One region of the Brevibacillus sp. GCM10020057 genome, then DNA from elsewhere that is predicted to be linked to it. Evidence: predicted binding sites of a transcription regulator. Region 1 holds the regulator's gene; the other holds the start of a gene.
What was found. Region 1 encodes Rex, which represses fermentation and respiration genes when NADH is low (regulators of the CRP and FNR family bind a similar motif). Its sites were predicted from a motif close to TTGTGAAATATTTCACAA; they were not measured.
Positions count from the first base shown of each region.

Region 2: the regulator Rex is predicted to act here: its motif matches at 1,350-1,367, upstream of ACFSO0_RS07770 (helical membrane plugin domain-containing protein).

Region 1 is NZ_JBHUJW010000043.1:796,292-799,704, forward strand. Features, by position in the region: gene ACFSO0_RS17525 (amidohydrolase) at 1-768, opposite strand, end outside; gene ACFSO0_RS17530 (redox-sensing transcriptional repressor Rex) at 787-1,410, opposite strand; gene ACFSO0_RS17535 (ComEC/Rec2 family competence protein) at 1,427-2,323, opposite strand; gene dinG (ATP-dependent DNA helicase DinG) at 2,366-3,413, opposite strand, start outside.
Region 2 is NZ_JBHUJW010000023.1:171,006-174,418, reverse strand. Features, by position in the region: gene obgE (GTPase ObgE) at 1-503, shown strand, start outside; gene ACFSO0_RS07775 (PilZ domain-containing protein) at 516-1,181, shown strand; gene ACFSO0_RS07770 (helical membrane plugin domain-containing protein) at 1,472-1,912, shown strand; gene ACFSO0_RS07765 (NAD(P)/FAD-dependent oxidoreductase) at 1,950-3,128, shown strand; gene ACFSO0_RS07760 (hypothetical protein) at 3,208-3,360, opposite strand.

The sequences.
Region 1 (3,413 bases):
CAAATGGACAGCGTGAGCCACGAGCGTCGGACGGGCAAACATGCCCAGCTTCTCCAGATGGGCGACCGGACGAAGCCCGTAATCCTTTTCGTTTTGCCCCACTTCCCAGGCCGTTTCCGACATGTGGATGTGCAGCGGCAGCGACAGCTCGTCTGCTTTTTCGATGATTTGCGTAATAAAGCGCGGGTCGCACGTATAAGGAGCGTGCGGCGCCATCATGACGGTAATGCGTCCGTCTGCCTGATTGTGCCATTCCTTCGCAAATGCCGTAGCATCCGCGAGCTTCACCTGGCGCTCTTCTTCCGAGCACAGCCCGATCATTCCCCGGCAGAGACGGGCGCGCATCCCTGCTGCCTCAACCGCTTTGGCTACCTCGTCCATGTGGTCGTACATATCGACGAACGTCGTAGTACCTGTACGGATCATTTCGATCAGCGACAGCTGCGTGCCCCATTTTACGTGGTTGCCGGTGAACTGCGCTTCCAGCGGCCACATTTTGTCTTCCAGCCACTGTTGCAGCGGCAAATCGTCGGCATAGCCGCGCAGGAGCGACATGCCGGCATGTCCGTGAGTATTGATGAAACCCGGCAGAATATAGTCGCCTCTTTGGTCGATGACTTCATCGTAGCCGGCATCTGTGAGGTCTTCCGGCGTTGGTCCGACGTAGGTGATCTTGTCCCCTTCAAAGGCTACTGCCCCATCGTGGATGACTTCGTTCTGGTCGTTTGCAGTGATTACGGTTGCGTGGATGAGGATCGTCTTTTTCATGAATACACTCCGTCCTTTTTACGATAAATAATAAGCCAGGCTCTGCAGGTTGGACGTGACGTCCGCATAGTGGATACGCACGTCCTTGGCAGAGCGAATTGTGGTAGGCGCAAAGTTCAAGATCCCTTTGATCCCCGCTTCGGTCAACTGATCGCATACGGACTGCGCTGCGGATGCAGGGACAGTGATAATCGCCAGTTTGATATTCAGAGCCGCGATCGTCTCCGCGAGCTCTTCCAGTGGCTGGATCGTCAGTCCTGCCACCTTTTTTCCCAGCTTCTCGGGATCGCAGTCAAAAATGGCCGCAATCCGCATGTTATCCTTCAAATAAGCGTTATAATTGCTGATGGCATGGCCCAGATGCCCCGCGCCTACCAGCACAACCCGAATTTCATCGGTCAATTTCAGAATCTGGCGTATTTTCTCTATCAGATAATTGACTTCGTAGCCAATCCCCTTTTTGCCAAAATCTCCGAACGTGGCGAGATCTTTTCGGATTTGCGCAGGATTGACGTCCAGATTCTTGCCCATTTGCTGGGAGGAAACGGTTGCCACGCCCACTTGCTGCAAATAACTCAGGTAGCGCAGATAGATCGGCAGACGACGGACAACCGCCTCTGAAATCTTCTCTTGTTTGGCCACGTTCGGCCACCCCTCTTCATTTCTTTTGCTTCAGGATGCGGTAGTCCTTCCCGTTCGACAAGATCGTAATCGTCCCGTCGCGGTCGGTCATATACGTCTCGGCCCACGATTCGCCGAGCCGCTCCAGCACTTCCGTACGGCTTTCCTTCATGCTCTCGCGCGACTTGCCCGTCTGGATGATGGCCACCTGGGGGTCCACCTTGGTGAGAAAGGGCTGGGACGAACCTTGGTTGCTGCCTTGTCCCCCTACTTTCAGCACTTCCGCTGCGAGCAGCTCCGGATGCCGCTCCAGCAGCCGCTCTTCCGCCTCTTCGTTGATTCCGCTTGCGAACAAATAGCGCAAGCGACCATGCTGCAGACGAAAGACGAGCGAATTGTTCTGCGGCGACAAAAACAACGGCTCCTCGGGAAGCAGCACTTGCATCGTGACGCCATCCTCCAGCCTGATTTCCTGGCCAGCGACAGCCGTCATCCGTTTTTGGGAGGCTTCAATCGGCAGAGCCTTGAAGATGGTTTGTTCAATCAGTTTAGGCAAAATGACGGTGTCCACCGGAATCGTTTTGGCCAACGACGCGTATCCTCCGGTGTGCTCCGGCTGGTCGTTCGTCACGACCAGATAGTCCAGCCGCGTCAGCTTCCGCTCTGCCAATCGTTCCGCCAAAACAGACCAGTCTTCCTCACTGCCCGTATCGATCAGCATTGTCTGGCCCCCTGGAAACCGGACGAGGGTGCTTTCCCCGTGAGGCAGCGCAAAGAAAGTAAGCACCAGACCGACAAAGTCTTGCTCGTTGTCGCTGGCATACGGATCTTCCACCTTGATGGCACTTTGGGACTGTCCTGCAAGCGTGCAGGTAAACAGGAAGGCCGCAGTAAAACCAAGCAACAGCCAGCGCCATGTCGTTTTCCATCCCATCTATTTTATCACCTAAATCCCTGGGAGACTATTGCTTCATTATTATGAGCCAGACAGGGGGGACATACCGAGGAATGGAGCGATCTTCTCGCGCAGCGTCGGCCACGGACCGCTCTCGATCGTATACGGCGGCAAAGATTGCAGAAAGGCGCGGCCGTATCTGGACTCCACGACCCGCGTGTCAAATACGACAACGACACCCCGATCCAGATGGTGGCGAATCAATCTTCCGACACCTTGCTTGAACAAAATGACCGCCTGCGGCAAAGCCATTGACATGAACGCATTTTTTCCTTCTGCCTTTAGCATCTCGGCGCGTCCTTGATAGACCGGATGATTGGGCGGAGTAAACGGCAGACGGACAATGACCAGACTGCTCAAGGCATCCCCCGGAATGTCCACGCCTTCCCAAAAGCTGCTGGTCCCGAGCAGCACGCTGCGCTCAATCGACTGGAACAGTCCCACCAGCTTGCTGCGGTTGTTGCTGTCGATGCCGTGTCCCAGCAGCGTGTACGAATCCGGGGAACCTGCCAGCCGTTCCTTCATCGCCTGATAAACGAGCCGCAGCATCGAATGGGACGTGAACAGGATCAGCGTCCGGCCGCCGGAAGCCTGAACGACATCGAGACAGCCTTGGACGACAGCATCAAGATAAGTCCCATCGTTTTCCTTGCCCGGCGCAGGGAAATCAGACGGGATCAAAAGCAGCCCCTGGTTCTCGTAATCAAACGGGGAAGGCAGCGACAACGTGCGGACCCTCCCTTCCGGCAACAGGTCCAGTCCAAAGCGGCCCAGCATGTACGAGAAGCTGTTTTTCACCGTCAACGTCGCCGAGGTGAGAATCAGGCTCCGCTTTTGGGCAAAAAGCGGCTCAGAGAGCGAATCGGAGACCTTCAGCAACGCAGCGGAGAGATGCACCTGCTTGCGCGCCAGCCGCGACTCGACTTCCATCCAGTACACATATTCAGGATCTTGCTCCAGCAAAAAGAAGTGCAGCAGCTCTACCGTTTTTTGCCAGTCGTTTAGCAGCCCTGAAAGGTCGGTACGCAGGCTGCGCAGGGCAAATGGCGGCTTCTCCTCGGACGGAACC
Region 2 (3,413 bases), on a different contig from region 1:
AGATCAACCGCGAGCTTGTCCTGTACAACATGAAGCTGGAAAGCCGTCCGCAGATCGTCGTCGCCAACAAGATGGACGTTCCTGAGGCGCAGGAAAATCTGAAGCGCTTCAAGGAAAAAGTCCCGGACGTGACGGTGTACGAAATTTCCGCCGCGACCAGACAGGGCGTACAGGAGTTGATGTATGCCATCAGCGACCTGCTCGCTACGCTGCCGGACAAGCCGGCTGTAGAAGAAGTGGCTGAAGCAGAAGAGAGGGTCGTGTTCAAGGCGGAGAAAGAGCCGGAACCATTCGAGGTTTCCCGCGACAACGAAGTATACGTCGTCAGCGGCGAGAAGATCGAAAAGCTGGTGCGGATGACCAATCTGAACAGCTACGACGCAGCACAGCGCTTTGCCAAAATCATGCGCAGCATGGGCGTGGACGATGCGCTTCGCAGGCATGGTGCCCGCGACGGAGACACCGTCCGCATCGGCGGGCTCGAGTTTGAATTCGTGGAGTAAGGGAGGCAGACTATGACGGATGTTCCATCTCTTTCCCCTTTTCTGTCAGACAAGCAGCTCCAGCGCGGTGCCGTTTTGCAGATGATGATTTCCAAGCATGTAAAGACACCCCTGCAAGTCATGGTGGAACACGTCAAGGGCGGCTATCTCATTGTCTCGACGGAGCTGAAGTATGAAGCCAGGTCAGATTTGGTCGGATCGACCGTACGGATGCGGTGGGAGACGGACGCTGCGATCAACACCATCGACCTGGAAGTGGTGCAGGAACAGACGATGTGGCCAGTCAAGCTGCTGGCCCTGATCCCGATCGCAGTGGGCGTGGAGAGCGTGATCGGCAAAGGAAAAAACGGCCTCATCGAGTTGGACTCACAAGTGAAGGTTCCGTACAAGTTGATGGGAGCAAGGCCGATCGAAGAAAGCGGCGTTGCCACGCTGCTCAAATTCTCTCCGTACAGGCTGGTGGTAAGCACCAACGGTTATGTGTCCAAGGGAGACTTCCTCCATCTGTCCTTTACTTTGCCGCAGTCGCGCACAGAGATTGTCGGCATGGCCAAAGTGGTCGAAAAGTTGTTTCAGGACAACGAGACCGTCATTGAACTGATTTTTACAGATATTCACGAGAAGCATCATCAGATCATCAAAGATTATTATCATAAACTGTCCGCCGCTTCTTCCTGAAGAAGCGGTTTTTTTTCTTTGATGTTCGTCTCCAGAAAGTATATAGTATAGGCATAGAGTTCTAAATCGTGCCTGTTTCATTGCAGCAAGCCTTCAGAGCGACAATCCTGCTGTATCAACTTGTGAAAGTTTGCACGTTGATATTTCCATCCGTTTGCATACTGCACTTTGTGAAAAATATAACAAAAAGGTAAGACTATCGGATACAGGGTGAAAACTGGCCGTCACTCAGATGAGCAGGCAACGAGAAAATCAGGCCTCTATCCCAAAGCAAAGGAGGACGTTTTCCTATGTCACAAACAACTATGCAACAAGCTGAAGTAGCAAGCACAGCGGCATTGGCGCCGGAACAAACGGACGTACTCGATCAGTTGATGAAACCGGAAATCCAGGAGTCGCTCAACGTACTGGTGGCAAACCTGCCCAAGCTGGCAGAAATGACCACGATCCTGACCAAGGCGTATGACCTGGTGCAGACCGTTGCGAACGACAAGGTCCTGATCCAGGATCTGAAAGGCGGCATGGAGGAGTTCGTAAAACCGATCCAGGACAAAGCCAAAGGCATCGCGCAAGCTGCAATCGAAGCAAGCGACCGTTCGCATGTGGAGACATCGACCATCGGCTTGTTCGGCATCCTCAAAATGCTGAAAGATCCGCAAGTGCAAAAAACGTTGCGTTTCACGCAAGCATTCCTGGAAGTATTGGCAGAGCGCGAACAACAAAAACGCTAATCACCTGACGAACGAAGAAAAGGACGGAGGACCAAGCATGGCGAAGCATATTTTGATCTTGGGCGGCGGTTATGGCGGACTCTTGAGCGCTTTGACTGCACGCAAATACATGACGGCTGAAGAAGCGACGATCACGGTTGTAAACCGTTTCCCCACTCACCAAATCATCACCGAGCTGCACCGCCTGGCAGTAGGCAATCTGTCTGAGCAAAACGTGGCGCTGCCGCTGGAACGTCTGCTGCGCGGCAAAAACATCGACCTCGTGATCGACACCGTCGAAAAAATCGGGCTGGATTCGCAGCGTGTCACCTTGGCGAGCGGCGAGTCCATCAAGTACGATGCATTGGTCATTGCACTGGGCAGCGAGACCGCGTTCTTCGGAATCCCTGGCTTGCAAGAGTACAGCTTCACGCTGAAATCCGTCGAGGAAGCAAACCGTCTGCGCGAGCATATCGAAGGCCGCATCGCAGCGTACAAGCAAAGCAAGGACAAGGCAGACGCAACCTTTGTTGTCGGCGGTGGCGGTTTGACCGGCATCGAGTTGGTCGGCGAATTTGCGGACATGCTGCCAGAGCTGTGCCGCAAGCATGGCGTAGACTTTGCAGATGTGTCCATGTACTGCGTGGAAGCAGGTCCTTCCATTCTGGCTGGTTTTGCGCCTGACCTTGTCGAGCGTGCAAAAACAAGCCTGGAAAAACGCGGTGTTACTTTCCTGACAGGGGTACCTGTAACGGAAATGAAAGAAACAACCGTGTTCCTGAAAGACGGCAGCACGATCGAAACCAGAACCATGGTCTGGACTGGCGGCGTTCAAGGCAACCACGTCGTTGCGGAATCCGGCATTGAAGTGAACCGCGGACGCGCTACCGTGACCGAGTACCTGCAGTCCACTTCGCATCCGGAAGTGTTCCTGGCAGGGGACAGCGCTGTCGTGATGGGGCCAGAAGGTCGTCCGTACCCGCCGACTGCCCAACTCGCATGGCAAATGGGCGAAGTAGTGGGCTACAACCTGTTCGCACACTTCAACGGTTCCAAAATGGAGACCTTCGTACCTGTCTTCTCCGGTACGCTGGGCAGCCTGGGCCGCAAAGACGCGATCGGTACCATCGGCGAAAGCCAAATCAAGCTGAAAGGTCTGCCTGCATCCCTGATGAAAGAAGCAAGTAACATCCGTTACCTGTCCCACATCAACGGTCTCTCTTCTTTGGCTTACTAATCAGCAGCATAAGAAAATCCTGCTTGCATGGCAAAACCCGGGAATCATCCATCCCGGGTTTTTTGTGTTCATCCGCCGCCTAGCGGTTTCCGCTCGGGTCCTCTACGATGTTCGGGGATTGCGCCATCTTCTTGCCCTTGGTTTCGGCGCCAAACTGATCCAGATCGCTCGGTTTCCCCGGCGGATGGTTGTTGCGGCGCTCCGATTTATCCGACTTTCCGCGTCCTGCCATCGCTGCTTCACCTCCTGTGGCGTAAATCGTTTCTATTCTTTGCGGAAGTAGCC